DNA from 4 places in the Streptomyces showdoensis genome. Region 1 is predicted to be linked to each of the others. Evidence: riboswitches for the same ligand, from Rfam matches in the RefSeq annotation. Region 1 holds a riboswitch; each other region holds the start of a gene.
The links. Region 1 has a riboswitch for cyclic di-AMP ahead of ABD981_RS19120 (M23 family metallopeptidase). Riboswitches for the same ligand answer to the same signal wherever they lie in the genome.

Region 1 (7,660 bases):
CGACCTGCGGCGGGCCACTCCGGGCGTACGGGCGCAGGCGGTGCTGAAGGACGGCACCCTGGTGGACGACTTCCTGATCCGCGAGTCGGTCCGGACGGTCCACGTGCTGAACGCCCCGTCGCCGGCGGCGACGGCCTCCCTGCCGATCGGGCGCGAGGTGGCGGGCCGGGCGCTGGCGCTCCTGTAGCCGGCACCGCGCGGGCGCGTGCGCCGTAGAATCGGGGCATTGTGTCTGAGCAGCCAGAGAACCACCCGCACACCGCCCCCGCCGACCGCAGCGGGGCCGCCCAGCCCGTCGCGCGGCGCGGCAGCCGGATGTTCGCGCCGGGCGAGGGCCCCTCGCCCGACCCGGCGGGCGCGCACTTCGAGCGGCGGATCCGCAGCTTCCAGCCCCGCCGCAGCCGCGTCACCGCGGGCCAGGCCGAGGCCATGCTGAAGCGGTGGCCCGACTGGGGGCTCGACATCGACGGCAAGCGCCGGCTCGACCTGACCGAGATGTTCGGCGAGCTGCCGGTCGTCCTGGAGATCGGCTTCGGCATGGGCGAGGCCACCGCGCAGATGGCCGCCGCCGACCCCGGCACCGGCATCCTCGCGGTCGACGTCCACACCCCCGGCCAGGGCAACCTGCTCGGCCTCGCCGACCGCAACGGCCTGGAGAACGTCCGGGTGGCCAACGGCGACGCGATCATCCTGCTGCGCGAGATGCTGGCGCCCGAGTCCCTCGACGGCTGCCGGGTCTACTTCCCGGACCCCTGGCCCAAGAAGCGGCACCACAAGCGGCGCCTCATCCAGCCCGAGTTCCTCACCCTGCTCGCGCCCCGCCTCAAGCCCGGCGGCGTGCTGCACTGCGCCACGGACTGGGAGCCGTACGCGGAGCAGATGCTGGAGGTGCTCAGCGCGCACCCCGACTTCGAGAACACCCAGGCCGACGGCGGCTACGCGCCCCGGCCCGGCCACCGGCCGCTGACCCGGTTCGAGGGGCAGGGCCTCGACAAGGGGCACGTCGTCCACGACCTGCTGTTCCGCCGGCGCTGACCCCGGCGGGGGCGGGTTTTCCACAGGCTGGGGGAACTCCCTCGCCGCTGTCGGTGACGCTCGTTAGGGTCGTTCCGTGTCGTCGAACCCGATCACCGGATCTGCCACCGAGCCCGCCGCCGAGCCCGCCCCCGCCACGGCGTTCGTCCCCGCGCCCGCCCCCGTGCCCGCGCTGGAGACCGACCAGCCGGACTTCACCGCGGTCCCGGAGCGGGCCAAGTGGCGGTACAAGCCGCGCCGCGCCTTCTGGCGCAGCAAGCTGCTGCGGGCCGTCACCCTGATCGCCCTGCTCGCGCTGTGCGCCCTGGCGATCCTGGCGCTGGTGCGGGAGGAGACCGGCACCGCGGGCTTCCTCGTCGGGCTCGGCCTCGCCGTTCTGCCCGTGCCGCTGCTCATGGCCGCGTTCCGCTGGCTCGACCGGGTCGAGCCGGCCCCGTGGAAGAACCTGCTGTTCGCCCTCGCCTGGGGCGCGTTCGCCTCCACGCTGGTGGCGATCCTGGCCAACTCCTTCGCCGTGGAGTGGATCAGCAGCGTCACCGCGGACCAGGGTTCGGCCGACACCCTCGGCGCGACCGCGGTCGCGCCGGTCGTGGAGGAGACCGCCAAGGGCGCCGCCGTGCTGCTGCTCTTCCTCTTCCGCCGCCGGGACTTCACGGGCCCGGTCGACGGCCTGGTCTACGCCGGGTTCACCGCCACCGGCTTCGCGTTCACCGAGAACATCCTCTATCTGGGCAACGCCTTCGGCGAGGACCAGGAGATCGGCGCCACCGGGATCGGCTCCATGACCGTCGGGACCTTCCTGGTCCGGATCATCATGTCGCCGTTCGCCCACCCGCTGTTCACCTCGCTCACCGGACTCGGCTTCGGCTTCGCCGCCCTGCTGCCGGCCACCGCCCGGCTCCGCCGCACCCGGCTGGTCCTGCTCCCGCTCGCCGGCCTGCTGCTCGCCATGGGCATGCACGCCCTGTGGAACGGCTCGGCGAGCTTCCACCCGCTGGCGTTCCTCGCGGTGTACGGGATGTTCATGGTCCCGGTCTTCGCCCTGCTCACCTGGCTCGCGATATGGAGCCGGCAGAAGGAGCTGCGCACGATATCCGGCGAGCTCCCGGCCTACGCGTCGGCCGGATGGCTCGCGCGCGACGAACCGCTCGCGCTCTCCTCGATGCGGGCCCGGGCGCTGGCCCGCGGCTTCGCCGCCCGGACGTACGGGAAGCCGGGGGCGCAGGCCGTCGGCGAGTACGAGACCTTCGCGACCACCCTGGCCTTCCTGCGCCACCGGGCCGGACTCGGCCAGGCGGCCCCGGACTTCGCGGCCCGCGAGCAGGAGCTGCTGCACCACCTGTGGCAGCGCCGCCAGGTCGCCTCCCCCGCGCTGACCTACGCGGCCCGGGCCACCGGCCGGGTCTGGGCGCCGCCGCAGTACCTGGACTACGGCGGCTACAACCCGTACCGCAGCTGAGGGGTCCTCCAGGAGCCGGTCAGACGGCAGAGGCCTCGTCCAGCGCGGCCAGTTCCGCCGCGGTCAGCTCCAGGTCGGCGAGCGCGACGAGGGCCGGGAGCTGCTCGACCGTGCGGGCCGAGGCGATCGGGGCGACGACGGTCGGGCGGGAGGCCAGCCAGGCGAGGGCCACGGTGGCGGCCTCGGCGTCGTGGGCCTCGGCGATCGCGTCGAGCGCGGCGAGCACCTTCTGCCCCCGCTCGGTCTCCAGGTGTCCGGCCGCGCTGCCGGCGCGGACGCTGGCGACGGTGGTGCCCGGGCGGTACTTGCCGGTGAGGAAGCCGGAGGCGAGCGCGAAGTACGGCACCGCGGCGAGACCGGCCTGCTCCGCGGTCTCCAGGAGGGGGCCCTCGTAGGTCTCGCGGGAGACCAGGTTGTAGTGCGGCTGCAGGGCCACGTAGCGGGCGAGCCCCTCGGCCTCGGCGAAGTCGAGCGAGGCGCGCAGCCGCTCCGGGGAGATGTTGGAGGCGGCGACGGCCCGGACCTTGCCGTCCTTCACCAGCTGGTCGAGCGCGGTGACGATCTCCTCGACGGGCACGGACTCGTCGTCGAAGTGCGTGTAGTAGAGGTCGATGTAATCGGTGCCGAGGCGGCGCAGCGACTCCTCGGCGGCGGCCTTGATGGTGGTCGCGCTCAGCCCCTTGAAGCGGGGGTGGGCGCCGACCTTGGTCGCGACGAGGACGTCGGAGCGGTTGCCGCGGGAGGCGAGCCAGCGCCCGATGACGGTCTCGGACTCGCCGCCCTCGTTGCCCTCCACCCACGAGGAGTAGGTGTCGGCGGTGTCGACGAAGTTGCCGCCCGCGGCGGTGTAGGCGTCGAGCACGGCGAAGGACTGCGCCTCGTCGGCGCTCCAGCCGAAGACGTTGCCGCCGAGGGCGAGCGGGAAGACGTGCAGGTCGGAAGAGCCCAGCTTGCGGAGAGAGGTCATGGAGTGGTCAACCCCCCGCGCGGCCGGGCCTATTCCGCTTCCCCCGCGGGACGGCCGGCCGTCAGACGCCGAGCCCCTTCGACCGCAGCCAGCCCGCCGGGTCGACGCCGTCGCCGGACGGGGTGTGGACCTCCAGGTGGAGGTGGGGACCGGTGACGTTGCCGGTGGCGCCGACCCGGCCGATGGTCTCGCCGGTACCGACGGACTGGCCCGCGCCGACCGTCATCGAGGACAGGTGGCAGTACCAGATCTCGGTGCCGTCCTCGAGCTCCAGGACGATCCGGTAGCCGTACGAGCCGGACCAGCCGGCCGACTTCACGGTGCCGCTGTGCACGGCCTTGACCGGGGTGCCGGTGGGCGCGGCGAAGTCCAGGCCCGTGTGGTAGCCGGAGGACCACATCGAGCCGGCCTGGCCGTAGGTGGAGGTGATCGTGTACGAGGAGGTGGGCAGCGCGTAGCTGGCGGCCAGCTTGGCCAGGCGCTCGGCCTCGGCCTTCGCGGCGGCCTCCGCCTCGGCCTTCTTCTTCGCCTCGGCCGCCGCCTTCTCCGCCGCCTCGGCCTTGGCCGCGGCTTCCGCCGCCGCCTTCTCGGCGGCGGCCTTCTGCGCCGCCTCCTTCTCCGCGGCGTCCGCGGCGGCCTGCTGCTGCTCGGCCTGCTGGAGGATGCGGGCGCGCAGCGCCTCGCCGGCGTCGGCCTGCTGCTTCGTCCCGGCGGGGGCGTCGGCGGAGCTCGCGTCGGCGGGCGTGGTGTAGGTGAGGGCGGTGAGCGGCTGCGGGTTGTTCGTGACCCCGGTGCTCTCGCCAGAGCTCTTCTCGGAGCCGCCGATCAGGTCGCCGATGCCGGGCAGCGCGGAGGCGTCGGGCAGGTCGAGGTCCGGCAGGGCTATCGCGACCGGGGGCTTCTCCTGGGCGGTGGCCAGGCCGCCGGCACCGACGGCGGCGATGACGCCGACCCCGAGGACGGTGGAGGAGCGGGCGAAGTTGGAGCGCTGCTTGACGACCCGGTGCCGGCCGCCGGAGCGGCTCTGGGCCCGCAGCGAGTCCTCGGTGGGGTTCCATTCCTCCCCGCCCGTGCCCGCGGGGCCGTAGGCACCGAAAGAGTCGAAGGGGGCTTCGGGAGCAGGGGTGTCGGACGCCACGGAGGCGCTCTCCTTTCCTTCCTTCTCGCCTACCGGGTTAGCTGACGGGTTCGGAGCAGGAAGGTCTCCTACGGGTGTGCCGCACGGGTGCGACGTGGCCCGATTCACCCCAAGTGGTGGTTCCCCGGTTCCCTTGCGGAATTCGGCGCGCGCGCACGGTGCCGTCTCTTGCGACGGCTGGGACGACCGCGCTGCGTTATCGAACGTTAATAGACACGGGCTCCCGATTCCAAGCCGTCCCCCTTGATCGTTAGCGCAATTGAGAGGGAATGGCCCGAGTTGACCCCCGGTCAGACGGGATCTGCGCCACACCCCCGATCTGACGGTGTATCAATTGTTATCGGAGTGACACCCCCCGACTACGTCCCGTCACCGTCCCCCGGCGGCGCCCCCCCGGCGGCACCACCGGCATCGTCCGCCGCCGCTCCGGCTGCCCCGCCGCCGGACGGCTCACCGCCAGCAGCGCCATGTCGTCCGTCGAGCCCCCGCCCGTGTGCCGGCGCACGTCCGCGACCAACGCGTCCAGCAGCTCCTCGGGACCGGGGAAGAGCCGCCCCGCGAGCCGCTCGGCCGGATCGTAGAAGACCCCCCCGCGCGTCCCGGGCCTCCGAGAGGCCGTCCGTGTAGAACAGCAGCGTCGCGCCCGCCGGATACGGCGTCTCGTCCGCCCGGTCGGGCCACACGGCCAGCTCCCCCATCCCCAGCGGCAGCGCCGCCTCGCTCGGCTGCAGCCGGCCGAGCCCCCCGTCCCCGTACAGCAGCAGCGGCTCGGGATGCCCCCGGTTCACGACCCGCACGACCCCACCGGCACCGCCTTCGCCACTGGAGCCGCCCTCGCCGCCGTCGCCCTCGCCGCCGTCGCCGTCGTCGTCGCGCCGGATCTCCGCGAGGACCGCCGTAGTGAACCCCTCGAAGGCGTCGAGCCCGGCCCGCCGCGTGCCCTCGCGGTCCAGCGCCCGCTCCAGGCGCTCCGCCACGCCCTCCAGCGTCGGCTCCTGCTCGGCCGCCTCGCGGAAGGCGCCGATGACCACCGCCACGGCCTCCACCGCGTCGAGCCCCTTGCCCCGCACGTCGCCGACGACCAGCCGTACCCCGTACGGGGTGTCCTGGACGGCGAACAGGTCGCCGCCGATGAACGCGTCGGCCTGCGCCGCCTCGTACCGCGCCGCGATCTGCAGCCCGCCGATCCGTTCGGCCGGCGTCGGCAGCACGGCCTTCTGCGCCGTCTCCGCGATCACCCGCGCCGAGGCGAGCCGCTCGCCGCTGCGCCGCACCACCCGGTTGATCAGCATCGCCAGCGCCGAGACGGTGAGGACGGTCAGCGTCTCGGTGAGCGAGGAGATGTGGTCGGTCGTGCCGTTGTAGGCGTGCAGACCGACGCTGGCGAGGACCGCGGCGATGCCCGTCAGGAGCGTCGTCAGCGTGGAGAAGAACGGGGCGGCGATCAGCGGCGCCGCCGAGAACAGCGGCGCCGCGGTGTACTCCGGCGGTGTCGCCAGGTCGAAGCAGACACCGCCCACGATGATCAGCGGGGGAAGGGCGCGGATGACCCGGCGGGCGACGGGGTACGGCCCGCGGCCGTCGCCGCCCCCGCCACCGGGCCCGTGCCGCACCGCCACTCGCGCCACCGCTGCTCTCCCGCCTGGACCTGGGCCCGACCGGACCCGGCCCGTCCGGACCCGGGCCCGCCCCGAGGGCGACGGGAGGACCCGCGCCCTCCCCAGGGTGCGGTCAGCCGGTGCCCGTCGGCGACTCCCGCGCGGCCGACTGGCGTACGGCGGGACGGACCGCGAGCCGCCCGCCCCGGGCCAGCGCCGCCATGGCCGCCGCGCAGCCGAGGCCGACCGCGCACAGCGTCAGCCAGGGCACCGCCGACCAGCCGGTGAGGTCGAGCAGGACGCCCGTCCCCAGGTTCCCCAGGGTGATGCCGATCCCGCAGACGGTGTTGTAGAGCCCGTAGTGGGTCGCGACCCAGCGGTTCTCGGAGAGCGCGACGACGGTGTCCATCTCGAACGGGTAGAGCACCGCGTTCGCCGCCGCGAGCAGCGCCGCGCACAGCAGCAGCCCCGGCAGCGACCGCCCGCCGCCGAGCAGCGCCGGCGGCAGGAACGCCACGCCCATCAGCCCCAGCCCGAGCACCAGACACCGCTCCCGGCTGAGCCGCCGCTTGCACCAGGCGGTGATCCGCAGCTGTCCGACGAGCGCCACCAGCGCCGACACCACGAAGAGCACCGTCGTCACGGTGGTGCTGTCCGCGGCGAGCGGCAGCGCCAGGTAGACCTGGAAGGACAGCACGTACGAGCCGGTCATCGCCAGCGAGAACAGCCAGAACACCCGGTTGGCGAGCACGGTCCGGAACTGCCCGCGCTCCCGCCCGTCCGCCGCTGCCGCCGGCACCGTCGCCTCCTTCCGCACCGGCAGGTGCCGCAGCTGGACGAGGGTGAGCCCGGCGAACAGCACCGCCGCCACCACACAGGTCAGCCGGAACGACACCCCGGTCAGGGCCACCCCGACCAGCGGCCCGAGCAGGATGCCCGCCTGGTAGTACGTGTTGAACAGCGCGAACGCCTCCACGCGCCGCTCGCCCGCCTCCGCCGCCAGATAGGCCCGCACCGCCGGGTTGAACAGCGCCCCCGCCAGGCCGGTCGCCAGCGAGGCGGCGATCAGCATCGGCAGCGACTGCGCGAAGGCCAGCGCCCCGAACCCGACCGTCCGCAGCGCGCACCCGGCCACGATCAGCGGCTTGAAGCCGAGCCGGTCGGCGAGCGCCCCGCCGACCAGGAACATGCCCTGCTGGGACAGGTTCCGCGCGCCGAGGACCAGACCGACCGCCCAGGCCGCCATGCCCAGGCCGTCGGCCAGGTGGGCGGCCAGGTACGGCATCAGCATGTAGAAGCCGAGGTTGATGGTGAGCTGGTTGAGGAAGAGCAGCCGCACCGCCGGGTCGAAGCTGCGGCTCTGCTTCCAGATCCCTCCCGGGGAGGGCGCGGTCGTCGTGCTCAACGGACCCGCTCCGCCCGCTCCAGCACCCGGCGGGTCCAGCCGCTGACCGGCTCGCCCT
Region 2 (7,660 bases), on a different contig from region 1:
CGGGTGGCGGTGACGGGGGCGGGAGGCTCGGGCGAGCCTCCCGCCCCCGCCGCGTCCTACGCCTCGTCGAGCAGCCGCGCGCGCAGCTGGTCCCGGGTCTCCGGGGCGAGCCGCAGGCCCTCGGACAGGTAGGCGTCCACCGAGCCCCAGGTCCCCTCGATGGTGTCGAAGGCGGCCCGCAGGTACTCCACCCGCGCGTCGAACAGCGGGCTGAGCAGCTCCATCACCTCGGGCGACATGGCGTCCGCGGCGTCGGAGCCGCGCGTCACCTTGTAGCGCCGGTGCGGCTCGTTCGACTTCACGTAGTCCGCCTCGATCGCCTCGCGCTCGACGCCGAGGGCGAGCAGCGTGATCGCGATGGACAGGCCGGCGCGGTCCTTGCCGGCGGCGCAGTGCATCAGCGCCGGGAGGCTGTCCTCGGCCATGGCGTGCAGGATGCGGCTGTGCTCGGCCGTCCGCTCCACGATCATCTTCTGGTACGACTCGGACATCCGGGCCGCGGCCTTGCCGTCGCCCAGGATCTCGTGCAGCTGGGCCAGGTCGCCGGTGCGCACCAGCTTCCAGAACTCCTTGCCGTCGGCCGGATCGTTCAGCGGTATGTTCACGTTCGTCACGCCGGGCAGTTCGACGTCCGCCCCCTCGATGCGCACGTCGGCCTCGTTGCGGAAGTCGAAGACGGTGTGCAGGTCGAGGGTGGCCAGAAACGTCGCGTCCTCCGGCGTGGCGTGCGCCAGGTGACCGCTGCGGAAGAGGCGTCCGGCGCGCACGCTCCGGCCGTCCACCGTCGGCAGCCCGCCGAGGTCGCGGAAGTTGCGTACGCCGGTCAGCTCGGGCTCGGTCGTCGCTTGCGTCACGGATGCTCCTGGTCTCGAGATCGGTTCCTGGGGCAATCATCCAGGTGAGGGGCCCCGAACGCATCCCCTCTGGCAGGAATGAGCAATCTGTCCGAATTACGCCCTTAGGGGTAACGCGCCCTGATACCGGGGGAGATGGGATTCGGCGCGTGAGCAGCGTCATAAACGTGACGGACCGTGGCTGATCGTCTTTCCCAAATTCCCTTCCGGAAAGGGAAATCGAGGGACCGTCATCCACGGAGGGTGACCGCAATTCCGGCCGGAAATCGCGCCCGTGCCGCCGTCGCGAAAACAGTGGCTTGTTCGTTCCCGCCCGCCTCGTCTAGCGTCGCGCTCAATCCGGACGGACCGCCTAATCCTGCCGCCGACCGGAATCCGCACACCACCCGGACAAGGCAGGAGCGGGGGACCCAGGTAGTACGCCGATCCCTCGAAGAAGGACGGCTCGGGGTGAAGTCGCGCGACCGCGCGGCCGGACATCTCCAGTCCGAACCCGACAGCTCACCTCGCAGGCGACGGAGAGGAATTCGTCATGCCCGCGAAGGGTAAGCACCGTCGTCCCAAGGCCAATCCGATCACCCGCGGCTTCGTCGCCGCCGGCACCGGTGGCGCCATCGTCGCCCTGCCGCTGATCGGCGCGACCGGCGCGCACGCCGCCGAGCAGGCCGCCCCGATCGCGAAGGCCCCGCAGGCCGTCGCCGCCGCGGCCCCCGCCCAGGCCCCGGCCGCCGCTCCCGCCGCCGCCCCGAAGGCGTACACCGTCGTCCGTGGCGACTACCTGTCGAAGATCGCCGACGAGCACCACCTCGCCGGCGGCTGGCAGAAGCTCTACCGCGACAACCGCCAGGTCGTCGGCGAGGACCCCTCACTGATCCTCCCCGGCATGAAGCTCACCTTCGGCGCCAAGAGCACCGGCAAGCACACCGGCAAGGCCCACCCGCCGAAGGCCGCCGCCCCCGCCCAGAGCAGCGGTGACGACACGCGTGCCTCCCGCGGCGGCGAGCGCTCCGCGGCCCCCGCCACCTCGGCCTCCTCCTCCGCGGCCGCTTCCTCCTCCTCCTCTTCGTCGTCCTCCTCCTCGGCGGGCGAGACCTCCTCCTCCGGCTGGGTCGCCCCGATAGCCGGCGGCGGTGTCTCCACCCCGTACCGCGCCTCCGGCTCGATGTGGTCCTCCGGCTACCACACCGGCGTCGACTTCATCGCCTCCACCGGCACCACCGTCCGCGCGGTCGGCCCGGGCACCGTCTACTCCGCCGGCGACGGCGGCGCGTACGGCAACCAGGTCGTCATCCAGCACGCCGACGGCACCTTCTCGCAGTACGCCCACCTGTCCTCGATCTCCGTCTCCGCCGGTCAGACCGTCACCGGCGGCCAGCAGATCGGCCTCTCCGGCGCGACCGGCAACGTCACCGGCCCGCACCTGCACTTCGAGATCCGCACCGGGCCGGAGTACGGCTCCGACATCGACCCGCTGGCCGCCCTGCGCGGGCACGGCGTCAGCATCTGACCCCGGAGACCCGTGGGTTCACCCCGGAGGCCCGGCACCCGCGTGCCGGGCCTCCGGGGTATTCCGACTTGGGGGAATCTTTATGGGTGGCATATGTCACCCGCCGTCAACCCCTCCTTACGGTCGCGTAGGTCACATCCGTAAAGGAAGGATGTGGTCTCGTGGCAGACGATTCGAGAACATCAGACAAGCACGCATTCGGGTCGTACGCGGCGATCGGTGACAGCTTCACGGAGGGCGTCGGTGACCCCGGGCCCGACGGGACGTACGTCGGATGGGCGGACAGGTTCGCGGTCCTCCTCGCCGACCAGCTGCCGGAGAACGACGCCTTCCGCTACGCCAACCTGGCGGTGCGGGGGCGCCTTCTGGACCAGATCGTCGCGGAGCAGGTCCCCCGGGCGAAGGAACTCGCCCCCGACCTGGTGACCTTCTGCGCCGGCGGCAACGACATCATCCGCCCCGGCACCGACCCCGACGACGTGGCCGAGCGCTTCGAGCGCGCCGTCGCCGACCTGACCTCCGCCGTGGGCACCGTCATGGTGACGACCGGCTTCGACACGCGCGACGTGCCCGTCCTGAAGCACCTGCGCGGCAAGATCGCCACCTACACCGCCCACGTCCGGGCCATCGCGGACCGCTACGACTGCCCGGTGCTCGACCTGTGGTCGCTGAAGTCCGTCCAGGACCGGCGGGCCTGGGACGACGACCGGCTCCACCTGTCCGCCGAGGGGCACACCCGGGTCGCGCTGCGCGCCGCCCAGGTCCTCGGACTGCCGGTGCCGGCCGACCCGGACCAGCCGTGGCCGCCGCAGCCGCCCCGCGGCACGCTGGAGGTCCGCAAGGACGACATCCACTGGGCGAAGGAGTACCTGGTGCCCTGGATCGGGCGCCGGCTGCGCGGCGAGAGCTCCGGGGACCACGTCGAGGCCAAGCGCCCCGACCTCATGCCCCTGTAGGGGCCCCGGGCGGACCGGCCGGGATCCGCTCCAGGACGCCGCCGGCGAACACGTCGTACAGCGGCAGCGTCTCCAGGTGGACGTAGCCGATGTGGCAGTCGCAAACGGCCAGCGGGCAGGACCGGGGGCGCAGCGCGGCCCGGTACGAGCCGTCGTAGAGGTTGCCGAGCTCGGCCCGTACGAAGTGGCAGCGCCGCACCGTCCCGTCGCCGTCCACCGAGACGACCGACTCGCCGGTGCGGCAGGGCAGCCCCGCCGAGCGGTGCGGATGCCTGCTGTACGGGAAGAGGGGGTCGAGGGCCGTCCAGTCCCCGGCCTCCTCGTCGGTGTAGGTGTGGCCCTCGGCCGCGTTCACCCACAGGTAGACGCCCGCCGGGAGCTCGGCGCGCAGCCGCCGGGCGGCGGCCAGGTGGCCCGGGAGGCCGACGATCCCGACGCTGAACCGGATCCCCCGCGCCGCGAGCGCGCGGCACTTGCCGAGGAACCGCTCGTACGGGGTCTGGCCCGGGTGGTAGGTGCACCAGAGCGCCACCGTGTCCGGGTCGGCCTCGTCCAGCCACTCCGTGCGGCAGCTCAGGTTGGTCTGGATCGCCACCCGCTCCACGTGCGGCAGCCGGGAGAGCTCGACCAGCGCCCGCCGGTACCAGGACCGCACCAGGCCCTCGCCCCACGGGGTGAAGAGGATCCGCAGCCGGTCCTCCCGCCGCTCCGCCGCCCAGTGCGCGAAGCGCTCCAGGGCGGCCCGGTCCGCGGTCAGCGCCGCGCGGCTGTCGCGGCGCTTGGCGAAGGGGCAGTACGGGCAGTCGTAGTCGCAGGAGGCCAGCGGGCCCCGGTACAGCAGGGTCAGATCCATCCCGTGCTCCGCTACTTCGCCTCGTACGCGGCCATCGCCGCCCGCACCGCCGGGGAGAACAGCTCGGGGCCGAGCCCGTCCGAGTGCGCCAGGCCCTCCGGGGAGAGCCGCAGCAGCCCGCCGGGCGCGTCCCCGTCCAGCCAGCCCAGCGCCTCGAAGCGGGCCAGTTCGGCCGGGAAGTCCGCGAAGGGCGAGGTGCCGAAGCGGGCCGCGTAGTCGGCCGTCTCCATGCCCTGGGCCTGGAGCAGCGACTGCAGCAGATGGCGGCGGCGCGCCTCGTCCGCGTCGGTCCACCGGCCCACCTCCGCCCGGGAGAAGTCCGCCGTCCCGGTGTAGGCGTCGATGATCGAGCGGATCTCGCGCATCCCGACCGCGTAGTCGAAGGAGTAGTGCAGCCGCGAGGTGTACGAGCGGGCGCCGCAGCCCAGGCCGATCATGCCGTCCGTCTGGCAGGCGTGGTCGTCGGGGCCGAGCGCCGGCGCGTCCGTACGGCGGAACATGCGCATCGACACCTGCGTGTAGCCGCGGGCGAGGAGGTGGTCCCGGCCGTACCGGTAGAGCCGCAGCCGCTGCTCGTCCCACTCCCGGTCGGCGTCCTGCCCGGGGGCCTGCCGGCCGAGACCGGTGAGCGGGCGGACGTACAGCGGGTAGAGGTAGAGCTCCTCGGGCTCCCAGTGGAGCGCGGCGTCGAGCGAGCGGCGCCAGGACTCCTCGGTCTGGCCGTCGATGCCGTAGATCAGGTCGATGTTGAGGACCGGGACGCCGGTGTCCCGGATGCGGCCGAGGGCGGCCTCGACGTCCGCCCGGCGCTGCGGTCGCACGGCGGCCCGGGCCTCCGCCTCGACGAAGCTCTGCACGCCGATGCTCAGCCGGGTCGCGCCCCGCTCGGCGAGGACCGCGAGCCGGTCGGCGGTCGCCGTGGCCGGGGAGGTCTCCACGGACAGCGGCACCGCCCGCAGGTCCGCCCCCATCCGCCGCTCGGCGATGTCGCAGAGCCGCTCCAGTTCGGCGGCGGTCAGGTACGTGGGCGTGCCCCCGCCGAAGGCGGCCGTGGCGAACCGCACCGGAGCCGCGTCCCCCAGCGCCTCGCGCACCGCCGCGGCCTGCCGGTCCAGCGCGTCGAGATAGCGGGTGGTCAGCTCGCCCGGGGCGCCGATCCGGGTGAAGAGGTTGCAGAAGCCGCAGCGGACCTCGCAGAAGGGTATGTGGGCGTAGAGCGACAGCGCGTCCTTCGGCTCGTCCGCCCAGAGCGCGGCGAGCGGGGCCCGCTCGGACAGCGGACGGTAGGCCGTCTTGTGCGGGTAGGCGTAGACGTAGCTGCGGTACGGGCGCGGGGTCCCGGCCGGGCGGGTCGTGCGGGTCGCGCGGGTCGGCGGGGTCGTGCGGGTCATGCGGTCTTCTCCATGCTGTCCGGGCCAGGCAGGATGAAATGTGCATACGGCACATTCCATACGCTCTCATGGCCCAGCCGGTGCCCGGTGAAGCCGTCCTCCCCGTACGCCGTGCCGTGGTCGGAGCAGACGACGGCGAAGCAGTCCCGGCGGCTGCTCATGGCCGCGAACAGGCGTCCGATGTGCCGGTCGACGTACTCCAGGGCGGCGGCGTGGGTGTCCCGGGTGTCGCCCGCCTCGCGGGTCGCGCCCGACCGGTGGAACCAGTTGGGCTGGTGCAGGGCCGAGACGTTGACGAAGAGGAAGAGGCGCCGGTCGCGCGGGAGCGCGGCGACGACCTCCTCGGCGCGCTCCACCTGGGACGCGAAGGAGGTCGGCGAGGCGACCCCGAACGAGGGCTCCCAGTGGCTCTCCTGGAACAGGCCGGGCAGGACCGTGCCGAGCGGCGGCAGCCGGTTGAAGAAGCCGACCCCGCCCACGCACACGGTCCGGTAGCCCTCGTGCGCCAGCGCGGACACCAGGTCGGGCGTGTCCCGGAAGACGTAGGTGCCCTCGGCGGTGGTCTCGCTGCCCGCGAACGAGGCGGCGAAGAGCCGCGGGTGCGGTCCCGGGGACGCCGGGGTGGGCAGGAAACCGGCGAAGATCGCCTGGTGGGAGGCGTAGGTGAAGCTCCCGGGCGCGTGCCGGCGCTCCCAGGCGCCGCCGGGCAGGTGCCGGGCCAGGTTCGGGATGCGGCCCTCGGCGGCGAGCTCGGCGGCCACGTCGTACCGCAGCGTGTCGAGCGTGACGAGGAGCAGATCGTGACTCCCGACGATCCGGTTCATGTCCAGCGCGGGCGGTGTCACGGCGTGCTCGTTCCTGTGGGTCGGGTCTCGTGGGGCTGGTGGTTCTGGTGGTTCTGGTGGTTCTGGTGGGTCTCGTGGGTTTCGCGGGTCCGGCGGAGGTCTCGGGTCCCGCGAGACTCGCGGGTCTCGGGGAGATCCCGGGTGTCGCGGGTCCGTCGGGCCGGGCGCCCCGGGTGCCCCGGTCGGCCCGGGCGGGCGGGTCGGGTACGGACGTACGCGGCGACCTGGGCCGCGTAGGTGTCCAGGCCCTCGGCCCCGCTCCCCGGCAGGCCGGTGAGACCGGGCAGCAGGTCGCCGAAGGCGTTGACCTCGCCGACCGCGAAGCGCCGCCAGCCGGCGGCGGGCAGCAGGTCGACCCCCACGCAGCGGGTGCCGGGGAAGGCCGCCGCGGCCCGCTCGCACACCTCCAGGGCGTCGGCGAACCGCCCGCCCGCGGCGGCGATCGCGGCCCGCGCCGCGTCCAGGTCTCCCCGGGCGCCGCCCAGGTGCAGGTTGGTCATGGGGGAGCGGCTGGTGCGCACGACGGCGTGGGTGGCCCGGCCGTCGACGACGACCACCCGCAGGTCGGCCGCCCGCCCGCCGAGGGAGGCCTTCGGCAGCCAGCGCTCCACGTGCAGCCCGTCCGGGGCGAGCGCGTCCACGACGGCCGCGATCTCGCGTTCGGAGGTGTAGCGGCGCACCCGCAGCGAGTTGTGCAGCCGCCCGTCGGCGCGGAGCTCGACCGAGGTGGTCGCCTGCGTCCGGCCGGAGGCGGACGTCTCCAGGGCGAGCACCCCGGAGGCCGAGGAGCCGTGAGCGAGCTTCACGAAGACCCGGCGCATCCCCGGCAGGTCCGTCAGCGCCCGGACGTCCTCCCACCCGCGCACGGGCGGGGCGGCCGGACCCGAGGTCGGCGCGGGCGGCACCGGGACCCCGGCCGCGAGGAGGCGGCCGTGCCCGAGCCGCTTGTCGAAGAGGACGGCGAGCTCGTCCGGATCGCCGAGGAGGTCCGCGCCGGCCGACCGGACCCCGGCGGCGAGCCCGTGCGCCGCCGCCGTGAAGCGCGCGAACCAGCGCCCGGTGCCCTCGACCCGGGTCGGCTCCGGCACGCCCCGCAGCAGCCGGTCGACCTCCGGCTCCTCACCGGGGGAGTCCAGGCGCACCAGCTCCCCCGGGTGGAAGCGGGCCCCGCCCCGCAGCACGTCGAGCCACGGCACGACCCGCGGCCGGGGCAGCCCGGCGGCGAGCGCCGCGTCCAGGAAGAGCCGCACGCGG
Region 3 (7,660 bases), on a different contig from region 1:
TAGCCGCGCTCGGCGTTGAGGTCGGTGTGGTCGAGGTCGGACAGGGCGTGGAAGCCGCTGGAGAGGCTGACGACCCGGGCGCCCGGGGTGGGCAGCAGCAGGGGCATGAGGAGCCCGGTGAGCGCGAAGTGGCCGAGGTGGTTCACCCCGAACTGGGTTTCGAAGCCGTCGGCGGTGCGGCCGTGGGGCAGGGCCATCACGCCGGCGTTGTTGACGAGCAGGTCGAGGCCCTCGTGCCGCTCGGACAGGGCGGTGGCGAAGTCCCGTACGGAGGAGAGGTCCCCCAGGTCGAGCGGCGCGAACGCGGCTTCGGCGTGCGGCACTTCGCCGCGCAGCCGGGCGAGGGCCGTCTCGCCGCGGGTGCGGTCGCGGCAGGCGAGGACGACGTGCGCCCCGGCACGTGCGAGTTCGCGGGCGGTGACGTATCCGATGCCGCTGTTGGCCCCGGTGACCACCGCGACGCGTCCCCGCTGGGAGGGGATGTCCTGCACGTTCCAGCCCGCCATCTTCGGGCGCTCCTTCCGGCCGTGGCGCCTCAGGGCACCGCCGCTACCGCGGGTGACGCATCTTAGGGGCACCGGGAGGGGCCCCACCCTTCGCCCCCGGCACCCCTCAGTCCAGAGGGGCCCGGTGCAGGGTGATCAGCAGTCCCCAGACCCGCTGCGCGATCTCGGCCGGGGGCGGCCCCGATGAGGCCGTGCAGCCAGTCGGCGAGTACGCCGGCGAAGGTCGCGGCCACCGCCGAGGCGATCAGGTCGGGTTCCGGTGCCCCGGCCAGGGCGCGCTCGGCCCGGCTCCGGGCGCGGAGCTCCTGGTGGAGCACGAGGCCGAGCGGACCGCTGCCGCCCGGGCGCAGCAGCTCCCGGTAGAGCCCGGCGTGCGCGGTGATCCGGTCGAAGAACTCGCGCAGCGCGGGGGGCGGGGAGGCCGGGTCGGGCGTGCCGCGCCAGGCGTGCAGGGCGTCGACGGCGTCGCGGACGATGTCGGCGCACGCGTCGGTCGCGAGCGCCTCCAGGTCGGCGTAATGGAGGTAGAACGTGGCACGGCCGACCCCCGCCCGCCGCACCAGCGCCGCGACGCTCACCTGCGCGAGCGGGCTGTCCGCGCACTCCTCGAGGAGCGCTCGGCGCAGCTTGGCCCTGGTCCGCTCGGCCCGCGGATCCGGCGGTGCGGTGCTCATCCGGCCAGCAGGACGGCACCGAGCGCGAGGGCCCCGGGGAGCGCCTGCGCCACCAGGATGCGGCGGTTGGCGGTGAAGCCGCCGTACAGCCCGGCGACCAGCACGCAGACCAGGAAGAAGACCTGGACCCGGAAGCCGGTCGGGTCCCCCGCGATCAGGCCCCAGACGAGGCCGGCCGCCAGGAAGCCGTTGTAGAGGCCCTGGTTCGCGGCGAGCGGGGCGGTGGCCCGGGCCATCGCGGGGTCGAAGCCGGAGAGTTTGCGTCCCGGCCCCTTCTCCCAGAGGAACATCTCCAGAACCATGATGTACGCGTGCAGCGCCGCCACCAGGCCGACCAGCACGTTCGCGACCGCATCCATGGCGCACCCCTTCCTCGAACTTTATGGACAGGTGTCCAGGTTACATGGACACCTGTCCATAAGGGAGCAGGGGGCGCGGCGCTCGGCCGTCAGTAGGCGCCGTTGACGTTGTCGATGGAGCCGTAGCGGGCGGCCGCGTAGTTGCAGGCGGCCGTGATGTTGGCGACCGGGTCGAACAGGTCGAAGGCCGTGCCGGGGACGTGGTAGGCCTGGAAGGTGGGCTCGATCACCTGGAGCAGGCCCTTGGAGGGGGTGCCGGCGAGGGCGTTGGAGTCCCAGTCGTTGACGGCCAGCGGGTTGCCCGAGGACTCGCGCATGACGTTGCGGTGGATGCCCTCGTACGTGCCCGGAATGCCGTTCCTGGCCATGATCGCGAGCGACTCGCGGATCCAGCCGTCCAGGTCGTTCGTGTACGAGACGGCCGAGGCCGCCGAAGACGCCGAGGAGACCGCGGGCGCCTGGGCCGCGGCCTGGACCACGGCCGGCTGGGCGGCCGGGCGGGACGCGACCGCCGGGAGCGCGGACCCGCCGCCCGCACCCGATCCGCTCACGGCGGCCGGACGCTCGCCGGCCTTGCCGGCCTTGGCGCCCTTGGCGCCCTTCGCGTCGATGGAGAGGTGCAGGCCGGGGCGGATGAGACCGGGGTCCGCGCCCACGGCGGCGCGGTTGTCTCGGTAGATCTTCTTCCAGCCGCCGCTCACGTGGTGCTTCTGGGCGATCTTCGACAGCGAGTCTCCGGCGACCACCGCATAGCGCACGACGCCGTTCGCCTTCACGGCCTGCGACGCCGCCGCCTTTTCGATCGCGACCGAATGCGCGGCCTGTACGGCCTGTACGGCGCGCACCGTCGGCGCGGCCTGTACGGCCTGTACGGCGCGCACCGTCGGCGCGGCCTGCGGGGCCTCGGCGGCGGCGCCCGTCGCGCCGGCGAGCGGCAGGGCGAGTGCGGCGCTGCCGGTGATGCCGACGACGGCCAGCCCGCGAGCGAGCGGAGTGTTCCCGGGGCGGCGGTGCTTACCGTTTCCACGCATGGCGATGTCCTCTCCTTCGCCTGCGAGGTGAGCTGTCGGGTTCGGGCAGGAGCTGCCCGGCCGCGCGGTGCGCGACTACACCCCGAGCCGCCCCGGAGACCGGGGCGGCGGCGAACCTGTGGGTCCCCCGCTCCTGCCGTGCGTATGGGTGAGTGCGGTGCCCGGGCGGCGGCAGGATTCGGCGTTCCGTCCGGATGACGGGTGACCGTAGGCGAATCCGAAGAGCCAGAACAAGGGCCTGATTCGCAAAAGCAAGCAGATCTTTTACGCGCCGGAAAGGGATCGAATACGGCGCCGTGATCCATCTCGTCAACTGTTCCGCCGGGGCACGCACATGACGCCGCGACAGCATCCCCGGGATAGGGGGTGCCGTGACTCAGATCACCGGCGAACACTTAATCCGACATGTCCGGATCTGATTTATTTGCGGTTTCCGTCATCGCCGTTTTCGCGCCCTTCATGCGCTGCCCGACCTTCACGACTGGCGGTCCGCTTCCGTGGCGGGATGATGGAGGGGCTGTGGGGTGGAGGAGGGACACGGTCTGGATGAGCGCGGCGGCCTTCCCCGCCGGCCCGGACCCGGCGGCCGGCGATCTCGCCCTGGAGCCGGGCGGGCTCCTCGACGTGCTCGGGGTGGCCGCCGTCATCCTCGACGACCAGGGCCGGATCGTCCTGTGGAGCCCGCAGGCGGAGGTGCTCTTCGGCTACCCCGCGGCCGAGGTCCTCGGGCGGCAGGCCGTGGCACTGCTGGTGGAGGAGCGGCACAGGGAGCAGGTGAACGCGCTGGTCGGCCGCGTGGTGGCGGGCGACGGGCCGGGAGCCGGGGTCTTCCCCGTACGGCACAAGGACGGCCGCACGATCCTGGTGGAGTTCCGCAACACGCGGCTCCAGGACGAGCGGGGGCGGCCCTACGCCCTGGGCCTCGCCTCGGACCGGGCCGCGGTCCGGCGGGTGGAGCGGAACCTGACCCTGTCCTCGCTCCTGGTCGGCCACTCGCCGCTCGGCCTGGCCGTGCTCGACCACGATCTCCGCTTCGTCCTGGTCAACCCGGCGCTGGAGCGGATCGACGGCCTGCCCGCCGCCGACCACCTGGGGCGCACGGTCCGGGAGGCCGTGGCGACGCCGGACGCGGAAGCGCTGGAGACGGCTCTCGGGGAGGTGCTGGAGACGGGCGAGCCCGTCCTCTCCCGGAGCGTACGGGGCGTGGCCGGCCCGGACGGCGAGGAGCGGGTGTGGTCGGTCTCCCTCTACCGGCTGGAGACGCCCGAGCGGCGGATCATGGGGGGTCGCCGCCGCGGTCACGGACATCACCGAGCAGCACAACGCGGCCCGGACGGCCGCCCGGGCCAGACGCCGCCTCGCGGTGATCGCGGCCGCCTCGGAGCGGGTGGGCACCACGCTCGACCTGGACCTCACCGCCCACGAGCTGGCGGACCTGGTGGTCCCGGAGTTCGCCGACATCGCGGCCGTCGACGTCCTGGAGGACATCCTGACGCAGCCGGGTCCCACCCGGACCTCGGGTCCGGCCGTGTTCCGCGCGCTCGCGGTGAAGGCCGCGTACCCCACCCCGGCGCAGGAGGCCGCCGACCCGGTCGGCGAGCCGGCCCGGTACGGCGCCGAGCGCCTGGTCACCCTCTGTGCCCGGACCGGGCGCCCGGTCCTCGTGCGGCAGGTCACCGACGGCGACCTGCCCCGGATCGCCAGCGGGGAGGCCACCGCCGCGCTGCTGCGGCGGGCGGGCATCCACTCGTACCTCGCCGTGCCCCTGCGGGCCCGCGGGGTCGTCCTGGGGGTGCTGGACCTGAAGCGGGCCCGCAACCCGGTGCCGTTCGACGAGGACGACGTCCTGCTGGCCGGGGAGCTGGCCGCCCGCGCGGCGGTCGCCATCGACAACGCCCGCTGGTACCGCCACCAGAGCCAGGCCGCCCTCGCCCTCCAGCGCCATCTGCTGCCGCACGGACCGCCACGGCTCAACGGCCTCGACGTCGCCTACCGCTATCAGCCCGCGTCCGAGTCGGTCGAGGTCGGCGGCGACTGGTTCGACGCGATCCCGCTCCCCGACGGGAAGACCGCGCTGGTCGTGGGTGACGTCATGGGCAGCGGCATCAACGCGGCCGCGACCATGGGGCAGTTCCGCACCGCCGCCCGCACCCTCGCCGCGCTCGGACTCGCGCCCTCCGTGGTCCTGGAACACCTGGACCGCACCGCCGCCGACCTGGACGACGCGATGGCCACCTGTGTGTGCGCCGTGTACGACCCGTACAGCGGCAGCTGCCGCGTCGCGAACGCCGGCCACCCGCCGCCCGTGCACGTCGCCGCCGGCCGGACGCCCCGGCTGCTCGAACTCTCCGAGGGCGCGCCGCTGGGCGTCGGCGGCGTGCCCTTCGAGACGCAGGAGATCCCGTTCGGGGCGGGCGACGACCTGGTCCTGTACACCGACGGCCTGGTCGAGACCCGGGACCAGGACATCGACGTACGGCTCGCCGCCCTCACCGACCTGCTGGACCGTCCCCCGCAGCCCCTGGAGCAGACCTGCGACCTGCTGCTCGGCGCGCTGCGGGGGGCCGACGACCACGACGACGTCGCGCTGCTGATCGCCCGGGCCCGGGCGACGCGCGGGGAGGGGGCACCGTGAGCGACGCGCTCCTGCCCGACGACGGCCTGCCGCCCTTCACCGAGGACGGTGCCGCCGCGCTGATCGACAGCCGGGGCCGGATCGACGGCTGGACCCCGGAGGCCGGGGCCCTGCTCGGCCGGTCCGCCGCCGCGGTGGTCGGCACGTCGGCGCGCTCGCTGCTCGCGGAACCCGCGGCCTGGCCCGGGCTCGTCGCGGCGTACGCGCGGGGCGCCCGGCGCGGGGACGCGGTGCTGCGCACCGGCCAGGGCGCGGAACTGCCCGTGGTCTTCCAGGCGTTCGACCTCGCGGGCGACCGCGAGCCCGCGGGGTGCCTGGTGCTGGCCACCCCGGCGGCGCGGGCCGTCCGGCGGCACCAGGACCGGGCGTTCGTCCGGGAGCTGTTCCTGCAGGACCGGGTGGGGCTCGCCGTGTTCGACGCGGGGCTGCGGCTGCTGCGGACCAACACCCACCTCCTGCCGTACACCGGCGTGCCGGCCGACCTGCGGGGGCGGCGTCTCGGCGACTTCCTGTGGCCCGGGGACGCGGACGCGATCGAGGAGAAGCTGCGTCAGGTCCTGCGCACGGGCACCCCGCTGATGGGGGTGGAGGAGGTCCTGCGGACGCTCGACGATCCGCGCGGCGGGGTGATCATCTCGATCTCGGCGTTCCGTCTGCAGTCGCCCGACGGGCAGGTGCTGGGGCTGACCGCGCTGTTCACCGACGTGACCGAGCTGCGCCGCTCGACCGAGCGCCTCGCGCTGCTGCACCGTGCCACCGCCTCGGTCGGCCGTTCCCTGTCGGTCACCGACACGGGCCGGGAGCTCGCCGCCGCGCTGGTGCCGGGCCTGGGCGACCTGGCCGTGGTCGAGCTCGCCGACGGAGTGGTGTACGGCGAGGAGCCGGTGCCCGACCGGGAGGGCCGGCTGCTGCTGCGCCGCACGGCCGTGGCGGGACGGCTCGCCGACGCCTCCGGGGACGACGGGGAGGTCCCCGGGGACGACGGGGAGAGCGGGACCGAGGGGCCCGACGGACCGGAAGCGCGCGGTGGCGGTGGCGAGGGCGGCATCGGCGCCCGGAGCGACGGCGGCATCGGCGCCCGGAGCGACGGCGGCGGTCCGAGGACCCCCGCGGGGGCCGGGAATCCCGCGGACCCGGGGGCCGTCCTCGCCGTCGTCCCCGCCGACGGCGGCGCGGGCACCGGTCCTGCGGTCGACGCCCCGGCCGTCGGCGGCTACCCGTTGACCATGACGGCCCCGCTCCGGGCGCGCGGGATGGTGCTCGGCCGGGTGTCCGTCGGCCGGCACGCCGACCGGGGCCCGTACCAGGCCCCCGACCAGGACCTGCTGCGCGAGATCGCGGGCCGGGCCGGTCTCGCGCTCGACAACGCCCGGCGGTTCACCCGGGAGCACCGGGCGGCCGTCGGCCTCCAGCGCAGCATGCTGCCTCCGACGCAGAGCGAGACGCCCGCGGCGAGCACCTCCGCCGTCTACCTCCCGGCCGGCACGGCGACCGGGGTCGGCGGGGACTGGTTCGACGTGATCCCGCTGTCCTCCGCGCGGGTCGCGCTGGTCGTGGGGGACGTGGTCGGGCACGGCCTGGCCGCCACGGCCACCATGGGCCGGCTGCGGACGGCCGTGCGCACCCTCGCCGACCTCGACCTCGAACCCGACGAGCTGATGGCCCATCTGGACGACCTGGTCTCCCAGTTGGCGGCCTACCCCGAGGAGCCGGGGGACGCGGCGGACGAGGGCGAGCCGGACGACGACGGCTGGCGGGACCGGCACGCGACCTCCCCCACGGGCGCGACCTGCGTGTACGCGATCTACGACCCGATCTCGCGGCGGTGCGCGGTGGCGTCCGCGGGGCATCCCCCGCCGGTCGTGGCGGACCCCGCGGGGAAGGTGACGTACCTGCCGGTGGATCCCGGGCCGCCGCTCGGGGTCGGCGGGCTGCCCTTCGAGACGACGGAGGTCGACCTGGCCCCCGGCAGCGTCCTCGCCCTGTACACCGACGGCCTGATCGAGGGCCGGGACGGCGACATGGACGTGGGCATGGCCGAACTGGCCGCCCGGCTGGCCCGGCCCGCGGCGCTGGCGGGGCCGCTGCGGGAGCTCGGCCGGGAGATCGTGACGGGCCGGCCCGTCGTCGGGCTCGCGGACGACGTGACGCTGCTGCTCGCCCGTACCCGCACGGTGCCGCCGGAGGACGCGGCCGCCTGGCCGGTGGAGGCCGATCCGGCGGCGGTGGGGCGGGTGCGCGAGGCCGCCGCGGCGCAGTTGCGGGCCTGGGACCTCGACGAGCTGGTGTTCACCACCGAGCTCGTGCTCAGCGAGCTGGTCACCAACGCGATCCGGTACGCGGGCGGCCCGGTGGAGGTGCGGCTGATCCGGGCCGGCCGGCTGGTCTGCGAGGTGTCCGACCCGAGCGCCACCCACCCGCGGATGCGGCGGGCGCAGCTGACCGACGAGGGCGG
Region 4 (7,660 bases), on a different contig from region 1:
TCTCCGAGGCGCTGATCGCCCCGGCGTTCGAGGAGTCCGAGATCGAGCGGCTGGTGAACAACCGGCTCGACGAGATCCCGCACGAGACGGCCAATCCGGCCCGTCGCGCGGCCAAGCAGCTCTCCAAGGAGCTGTTCCCGGCCGACGCGCGCGTCTCCCGGCCGCGCCAGGGCACGGAGGAGACCGTCGCCGCGATCGACGCCGCCGCCGTCCGCGCCTTCTTCGACGCGCACGTCCGGCCCGCCACGGCCACCGCCGTGGTCGTCGGCGACCTCACCGACGTCGACCTCGACAAGGTGCTCGCCGAGACGCTCGGCGCCTGGACGGGCACCCCGGCCGCCCTGCGGCCCATGCCGCCCGTCACGGCCGACGACACCGGCCGCGTCGTCATCGTGGACCGCCCCGGAGCCGTCCAGACCCAGCTGCTCATCGGCCGTGTCGGCGCCGACCGCCACGACCGCGTCTGGGCGGCCCAGGTGCTCGGCACGTACTGCCTCGGCGGCACCCTCACCTCCCGCCTGGACCGCGTCCTGCGCGAGGAGAAGGGCTACACGTACGGCGTGCGCGCCTTCGGCCAGGTGCTGCGCTCCGACGGCGAGGGCAACGGGGCGTCGCTGCTCGCCATCAGCGGCTCGGTCGACACCCCCAACACGGGTCCGGCACTTGACGACCTGTGGAAGGTGCTGCGCACCCTCGCCGCCGACGGCCTGACGGACGCCGAGCGCGACGTGGCCGTGCAGAACCTGGTGGGGGTCGCGCCGCTCAAGTACGAGACGGCCGCCTCCGTCGCGGGCACGCTCGCCGACCAGGTCGAGCAGCACCTCGCGGACGACTACCAGGCGCAGTTGTACGCGCGGCTCGCCGAGACCGGCACGGTGGAGGCGACCGCGGCCGTGGTCAACGCCTTCCCGGTGGACCGGCTCGTCACCGTGCTCGTCGGTGACGCGGCGCAGATCGAGGAGCCGGTGCGGGCCCTCGGCATCGGCGAAGTGACCGTCGTGACCGGCTGATTGAGCCGCTGTCACGCGGGTACGGGGACCCCGACGACCTGGTTCGTCGGGGTCATTCCTTTTTGTCCGTATTGGCAGTGAGTGTGATCTTCTGCCCTGTGGCATGTCTTACAAAAGCGCGTGTCTGTTTGGCGATTGACAGAAGATCGGCCTAGCTTCGATCCGTCTGTCCGGCCGTTGTACGACGCCGCATCCGCGGCAACGGACAGTCATCGCCGAGTCCCCGTAAGGCGCGAGCCTGGGGAGCCGGGGACCCATCGCAGTCCCTGGGGTGAATCGGACGCCTTCGCTCGGCGAGCGGAGGGGCCCGTAGGAGACCTTCCTGCTCCGAACCCGTCAGCTAACCCGGTAGGCGAGAGGGAAGGAAAGGATCAGCCACTACATGGCGTTCACCCGTGCCACCGGGAAGCATCGTGGTCCGAGCCGCATGGCGCGCCGCTCCGTGGGCATCGCCGGTGTGGCGACCCTCGCGACGACCGGCGTCATCGGCACCCTGGCCTCCCCGGCGCTCGCCGCCGACACGGAGCCCGCTTCCCCGGAGGACACCGGCCTCACCCAGGTGATCACGGCCGAGTCGCTCTCCGACCGCGTCGACGCCCAGGCCGACGCCCAGGAGAAGGAGGCCGTCGAGGCCGCCGCCCGGGTCAAGGCCGCCGCCGAGGCGAAGCGCAAGGCCGAGGCCCGCGCCAAGGAGATCCGTGCCGCCCAGGAGCGCGCCGCCCGCGAGGCCGAGCGCAAGCGCCTGAACTCCTTCCAGCTCCCCGTCGCCGGCTCCTACGTGAGCACCGGCTACAAGACCGGTGGCTCGCTCTGGTCCTCCGGCAGCCACTCCGGCATCGACTTCCACGCCTCCTACGGCAGCACGGTCGTCTCCGTCGGCTCCGGCACCGTCATCGAGGCCGGCTGGGGCGGCGCGTACGGCAACAACATCGTCATCCGGATGAACGACGGCACGTACACCCAGTACGGCCACCTCTCCTCGATCGGTGTCCACGTCGGCCAGAAGGTCACCCCGGGCGATCAGATCGGCGTCTCCGGCTCCTCCGGCAACTCGACCGGCCCGCACCTCCACTTCGAGGCCCGCACGAGCGCCGAGTACGGATCGGACATCAACCCGATCTCCTACCTCCGCGCCCGCGGAGTCCACGTCTGACGTGTGAATTCTGTGAAGAAGCCCCGGCTCGAACGAGCCGGGGCTTCTTTTTTGTGTCCGTATTACCGGGCGGCATCGGAAATTCCGGCGTCCTGCAATAGAGTCGCAAGAGTCGCCGGACAGGCGCCACTCGATGGGGTTTCGCGCGGATCAAATGCGGAGGTCGGACATGCGTGTTCCCGCGCACTCGGTATGCACGGCGATCCGGGACGACATCGTCTCCGGCGTCTTCGGGAGGGGCGCCCGGCTGACGGAGGAACAGCTCGCCCGCCGCTACGGGGTCTCCCGGGTTCCGGTCCGCGAGGCCCTGCGCACCCTGGAGTCCGAGGGCTTCGTGGTCACCCGCCGGCACGCCGGCGCCCATGTCGCCGAGCCCACCGAGCAGGAGGCGGCCGACCTGCTCGACGTGCGGACCCTGCTGGAGCCGCTGGGCGCCGCCCGGGCCGCCCAGCGCCGCACCGACGCCCACCTCAAGGTGCTGCGCGGGCTGGTCAGGCTGGGCCAGGAACGGGCCAGGAGCGGCCAGGGCGAGGACCTGCGCTCGCTCGGCGCCTGGTTCCACGAGACGCTGGCCCAGGCCTCCGGCAGTCCGCCGCTCACCGCGCTCCTCACCCAGCTGCGGCACAAGATCGCCTGGATGTACGCGGTCGAGCCCGCCGCGCGGCCCATGGAGGCCTGGGCCGAGCACGGCGCCATCGTCGACGCCGTCGCGCGCGGGGACGCCGAGCGCGCCCGCGCCCTGACCGCGCTGCACGTGGAGCGTTCGCTGCCGCTGCACCGGCCGAGGCGGCCGGAGCGTACCCGTGTGAGGGTTCCGCAACATGTCGTCAACATCGCGGGTCCGCGGAATTAACACGGGCACCGTATACAAGAGGAAGACAATTCACGGATCCGCTTATTTCGTGCTGCCCGAATTCTTGTGACGGGCGGGGGCGTCACGCGGAATCGAATGCGGAAAGTGGAAGCGGGAACAGAAAGGGCCGCAGCCGCCGGAATTCCGGCAGGTGCGGCCCTCTCGCGATCCGTCGTCGGGGAGGAGACGGGTCAGACGGTCTCGGGGAGCTCCTCGAGACCCTCGGCGACCAGCTTCGCCAGGCGGTCGAGCGCGGCCTCGGCGCCATCGGCGTCCGAAGCGAGCACGATCTCCTCGCCGCCCTGGGCACCCAGGCCGAGCACCGCGAGCATGGACGCGGCGTTGACCGGGTTGCCGTCGGCCTTGGCGATCGTCACGGGGACGCCGGCGGCCGTGGCGGCACGGACGAAGATGGAGGCGGGGCGGGCGTGCAGGCCCTCGGCCCAGCCGACGTTGACGCGGCGCTCAGCCATGGTGGTTGCCCTTCAACTTTCAGCGGTTGTCTAGACCAGTCTCTCACGGGTGGCGACATGCTCGTACCGACCTTCGGCCCCTTTGGGGGCGGCCGTTAGGCCCTCCCTACCTTGCACGGCGGGCACCCGCCGCGCGACCGGTGCCACTGTCGGACCCCGGCCGTAGTCTTGCCCCATGCAGAGCGCGTCGGAACAGTCCGAACAGCCGGAACACGCGTATCCCGACCACTGGGAAGCGGACGTGGTCCTCCGCGACGGCGGCACCGCGCGCATCCGGCCGATCACCGCCGACGACGCCGAGCGGCTGGTCAGCTTCTACGAGCAGGTCTCGGACGAATCGAAGTACTACCGCTTCTTCGCGCCCTACCCGCGGCTCTCCGCCAAGGACGTGCACCGCTTCACCCACCACGACTTCGTGGACCGGGTGGGCCTCGCGGCCACGGTGGGCGGGGACTTCATCGCCACCGTGCGCTACGACCGCATCAACGCCCAGGGACGCCCCGCCTCGGCCCCGGCCGACGAGGCCGAGGTCGCCTTCCTCGTCCAGGACGCCCACCAGGGGCGCGGGGTCGCCTCCGCCCTGCTGGAGCACATCGCGGCGGTCGCGCGGGAGCGCGGCATCCGCCGGTTCGTCGCCGAGGTGCTGCCCGCGAACACCAAGATGATCAAGGTGTTCACGGACGCCGGCTACACCCAGAAGCGCAGCTTCGAGGACGGCTCCGTCCGCCTCCACCTCGACCTGGAGCCCACCGACCGCTCCCTCGCCGTCCAGCGCGCCCGCGAGCAGCGCGCCGAGGCCCGGTCCGTGCAGCGGCTCCTCACGCCCGGCTCCGTCGCCGTGATCGGCGTGGGGCGCGCCCCCGGCGGGGTCGGCAGGGCCGTACTGCGCAATCTCCTCGACGCCGGCTACACCGGCCGCGTCCACGCCGTGAACAGCGCCCTGGGGGAGGGACGGCACGAGCTCGAGGGCGTCCCCGCCTTCCGCGGCGTCGCCGACATCGGCGAGGACGTCGACCTCGCCGTCGTCGCCGTCCCCGCCGAACGGGTCCCCGACGTCGTCGCCGACTGCGGCGAGCACGGGGTGCGGGGCCTGGTCGTCCTCTCCGCCGGATACGCCGAGAGCGGGGCCGAGGGCCGCGAGCGCCAGCGCGCCCTGGTCCGCCAGGCCCGCTCGTACGGCATGCGGATCATCGGGCCGAACGCCTTCGGGATCATCAATACGGCCGAGTCCGTCCGGCTGAACGCCTCGCTGGCCCCGCAGATGCCGACCGCCGGACGCATCGGGCTCTTCACCCAGTCCGGCGCCATCGGCATCGCCCTGCTCGCCGGACTGCACCGGCGCGGCGCCGGACTCTCCGCCTTCCTCTCCGCCGGCAACCGGGCCGACGTCTCCGGCAACGACCTCCTCCAGCACTGGTACGACGACCCCGCGACCGACGTCGTCCTCCTCTACCTGGAGTCGATCGGCAACCCCCGGAAGTTCACCCGGCTCGCCCGCCGCACCGCCGCCGTCAAGCCGGTCGTCGTCGTCAAGGGCGCCCGGCACAGCGGCAGCGCCCCGCCCGGCCACCGCGTCCCGGTCACCCGCATCCCGCACGCCACCGTCTCCGCGCTGCTCCGGCAGGCCGGCGTCATCCGGGTCGACACCGTCACCGAACTCGTCGACGCGGGCCTCCTCCTCGCCGACCAGCCCCTGCCCGCCGGCCCCCGGGTCGCCATCCTCGGCAACTCCGAGTCCCTCGGGCTGCTCACCTACGACGCCTGCCTCACCGAGGGCCTGCGCCCGCTGCGGCCCCTCGACCTCACCACCGGGGCCACCCCGGCCGACTTCCGCACCGCGCTCGCCGCCGCCCTCGCGGACGACGCCTGCGACGCCGTGGTCGTCACCGCCATCCCCTGGGTCGGCGAGAACGGCGCCACCGAGTCCGGCGACGGCGAGGTCCTGGCCGCCGCCCTCCGCTCCGCCGTCGCGGGCGCCGAGGGCACGGCCAAGCCGGTGGTCGTCGTCCACGTGGAGATGGGCGCCCTGGCCGAAGCCCTGGCGGAGGCGACCCGCACCCGGCCGACCGGCGGCCGGGCCGGGCAGGCGGCAGGGGCACCGGGGACACCCGCGGCGTCCGGCACCGCGCCCGCCCAGGCGCCCGCCCTGCCCCCCGCCCAAGCCATCTCCGTACCGCAGGCACCGCCGGCACCGCCTGGACCACAGGCACCGCCTGGACCACAGGCACCGCCGGGAACGGCCGACCCGTCCGTACGGGGCGACCGCGCCGAGTACGCCGAGCAGCCCGAGCCCGCCCGGGGGCCCGAGCCCCCCGCCGCCCGCCCCATCCCCGCCTACCCCGCCGCCGAACGGGCCGTACGCGCCCTCGCGGAGTCCGTGCGCTACGCGCAGTGGCGCCGCCAGGCCGCCGCCGACCCCGGGCGGGTGCCCGAGTTCGACACCATCGACGAGGCGGGGGCCGCCCTGCTCGTCGAGCGGGCCCTCGGCGAGGAGGGCGCCGACCCGCGCGGGGTCACCCTCGACACCGAGGGGACGAGGCAGCTCCTCGGGCGGTACGGGATCGGCGTCCTGCCCACGCTGCCCGCGCCCACCCCCGACGAGGCCGTCCGCGCCGCCGCCCGGCTCGGCTTCCCCGTCGCCCTCAAGACCACGGCACCGCACCTGCGCCACCGCCCCGACCTCGGCGGCGTCCGGCTCGACCTGGCGACCGAGGAACAGCTCCGCACCGCGTACGCCGAGCTCACCGAGGCCCTCGGCAAGCCCGAGGAGCTCCAGCCGGTCGTCCAGGCCATGGTCCCGCGCGGGGTCGACACCGTGGTCCGCGCCGCCATCGACCCCGCCGTCGGAGCCGTCCTCTCCTTCGGCCTGGCCGGCGCCGCCTCCGAACTCCTCGGCGACATGTCCCACCGGCTCGTCCCCGCCACCGACCGGGACGCCGCCGAGCTCGTCCGCTCCATCCGCACCGCACCGCTCCTCTTCGGCTGGCGCGGCTCCGCCCCCGTCGACACCCCCGCCCTCGAAGAGCTGCTGCTCCGGGTCTCCCGGCTGGTCGACGACCACCCCGAGGTCGTCGCCATCTCCCTCGAACCCGTCGTCGTCGCCCCCCGGGGCCTCTCCGTCCTCGGCGCCACCGTCCGTCTCGCCCCGCCCCCGCCCCGCACCGATCTCGGCCCGCGCCACCTCCCGAGCTACCAGTGACCCCACCCGACCCCATGGACACGAGCGGGCCGACGGGCCCCGCGGGAGGGCGGGACGGGGGCCCGGGGCCCCGTAGGATGGAGTCCATGGCAAAGACCGGTACGACGACCCAGGGGCTGCGCGCGGCGATCGAGCGCAGCGGCTACTACCCGGCCCTCGTGGCCGAGGCGGTGGAGTCCGCCGTCGGCGGCGAGGCCGTCTCGTCGTACGTGGTCCACCAGGAGACCACCTTCGACGCGAACGAGGTCCGCCGCCACGTCACCGTCCTCGTCCTGACGGCCCACCGCTTCATCGTCAGCCACACCGACGAGCAGGCCGCCGACACCAGCTCCCCGACGCCGTACGCCACGACCTCCACCGAGTCCGTGAAGCTCGACCGGATCTCCTCGATCGTCGTCAGCCGCGTCGTCGCCAACCCGGAGTCGTACACCCCGGGCACCCTGCCCCGCGAGGTCGTCCTGACCATCGGCTGGGGCGCCGTCTCCCGCATCGACCTGGAACCCGCCGCCTGCGGCGACCCCAACTGCGACGCCGACCACGGCTACACCGGCAACTCCACCGCCGACGACCTCAGCCTCCGCGTCAGCGACGCCGGCGACGGCCCGGACACCGTCCGCCAGACCCTGGCCTTCGCCCAGGCGCTCTCCGAAGCCACCGCGGACACCGCGGTCAGCCGCTGATGGTCCACCCCACGGCTGTTGCCCACGGGTGGCCGGACGAACCCGTCCCGCTCGACCCCGCCACCGCGCCGCTCCCCGAGTACGGCAGCGGTTCCCTCGGCGACCTGCTCCCGACGCTCGTCGCCGGACAGGCCGTGCCCGGCTTCGAGCCCCGGATCGCCGAGCTCGCCCCCGCCGACCGCAACTGCGTCTTCCTCATCGACGGGCTCGGCTGGGAACAGATCAAGGCCCATCCGGACGAGGCCCCGTACCTCACCTCCCTGCTCGGCAGCTCGCGCGGCGGCACGGGACG

Region 2: another riboswitch for cyclic di-AMP. It lies ahead of ABD981_RS08595 (M23 family metallopeptidase); the one in region 1 lies ahead of ABD981_RS19120 (M23 family metallopeptidase).
Region 3: another riboswitch for cyclic di-AMP. It lies ahead of ABD981_RS02375 (LysM peptidoglycan-binding domain-containing protein); the one in region 1 lies ahead of ABD981_RS19120 (M23 family metallopeptidase).
Region 4: another riboswitch for cyclic di-AMP. It lies ahead of ABD981_RS36120 (M23 family metallopeptidase); the one in region 1 lies ahead of ABD981_RS19120 (M23 family metallopeptidase).

Annotation. Positions count from the first base shown of each region.
Region 1 is NZ_BAAAXG010000026.1:1,395,987-1,403,646, forward strand. It holds gene lhgO (L-2-hydroxyglutarate oxidase) at 1-187, shown strand, start outside; gene trmB (tRNA (guanosine(46)-N7)-methyltransferase TrmB) at 316-1,035, shown strand; gene ABD981_RS19110 (PrsW family intramembrane metalloprotease) at 1,199-2,494, shown strand; gene ABD981_RS19115 (aldo/keto reductase) at 2,514-3,461, opposite strand; gene ABD981_RS19120 (M23 family metallopeptidase) at 3,523-4,599, opposite strand; cyclic di-AMP (ydaO/yuaA leader) riboswitch at 4,611-4,757, opposite strand; partial or broken gene ABD981_RS19125 (PP2C family protein-serine/threonine phosphatase) at 4,937-6,227, opposite strand; gene ABD981_RS19130 (MFS transporter) at 6,331-7,602, opposite strand; gene ABD981_RS19135 (PLP-dependent cysteine synthase family protein) at 7,599-7,660, opposite strand, start outside.
Region 2 is NZ_BAAAXG010000012.1:404,619-412,278, forward strand. It holds gene ABD981_RS08590 (tyrosine-protein phosphatase) at 57-854, opposite strand; cyclic di-AMP (ydaO/yuaA leader) riboswitch at 1,228-1,382, shown strand; gene ABD981_RS08595 (M23 family metallopeptidase) at 1,387-2,361, shown strand; gene ABD981_RS08600 (SGNH/GDSL hydrolase family protein) at 2,523-3,317, shown strand; gene ABD981_RS08605 (STM4011 family radical SAM protein) at 3,304-4,170, opposite strand; gene ABD981_RS08610 (STM4012 family radical SAM protein) at 4,182-5,561, opposite strand; gene ABD981_RS08615 (STM4013/SEN3800 family hydrolase) at 5,558-6,385, opposite strand; gene ABD981_RS08620 (STM4014 family protein) at 6,403-7,660, opposite strand, start outside.
Region 3 is NZ_BAAAXG010000004.1:75,454-83,113, reverse strand. It holds gene ABD981_RS02390 (oxidoreductase) at 1-506, opposite strand, end outside; partial or broken gene ABD981_RS02385 (TetR/AcrR family transcriptional regulator) at 613-1,180, opposite strand; gene ABD981_RS02380 (DUF1304 domain-containing protein) at 1,177-1,539, opposite strand; gene ABD981_RS02375 (LysM peptidoglycan-binding domain-containing protein) at 1,629-2,570, opposite strand; cyclic di-AMP (ydaO/yuaA leader) riboswitch at 2,575-2,731, opposite strand; partial or broken gene ABD981_RS02370 (SpoIIE family protein phosphatase) at 3,117-5,205, shown strand; gene ABD981_RS02365 (SpoIIE family protein phosphatase) at 5,202-7,660, shown strand, end outside.
Region 4 is NZ_BAAAXG010000028.1:304,117-311,776, reverse strand. It holds gene ABD981_RS36125 (M16 family metallopeptidase) at 1-1,010, shown strand, start outside; cyclic di-AMP (ydaO/yuaA leader) riboswitch at 1,214-1,380, shown strand; gene ABD981_RS36120 (M23 family metallopeptidase) at 1,393-2,163, shown strand; gene ABD981_RS36115 (GntR family transcriptional regulator) at 2,333-3,016, shown strand; gene ABD981_RS36110 (HPr family phosphocarrier protein) at 3,208-3,489, opposite strand; gene ABD981_RS36105 (bifunctional acetate--CoA ligase family protein/GNAT family N-acetyltransferase) at 3,665-6,688, shown strand; gene ABD981_RS36100 (DUF5998 family protein) at 6,775-7,368, shown strand; gene ABD981_RS36095 (alkaline phosphatase family protein) at 7,368-7,660, shown strand, end outside.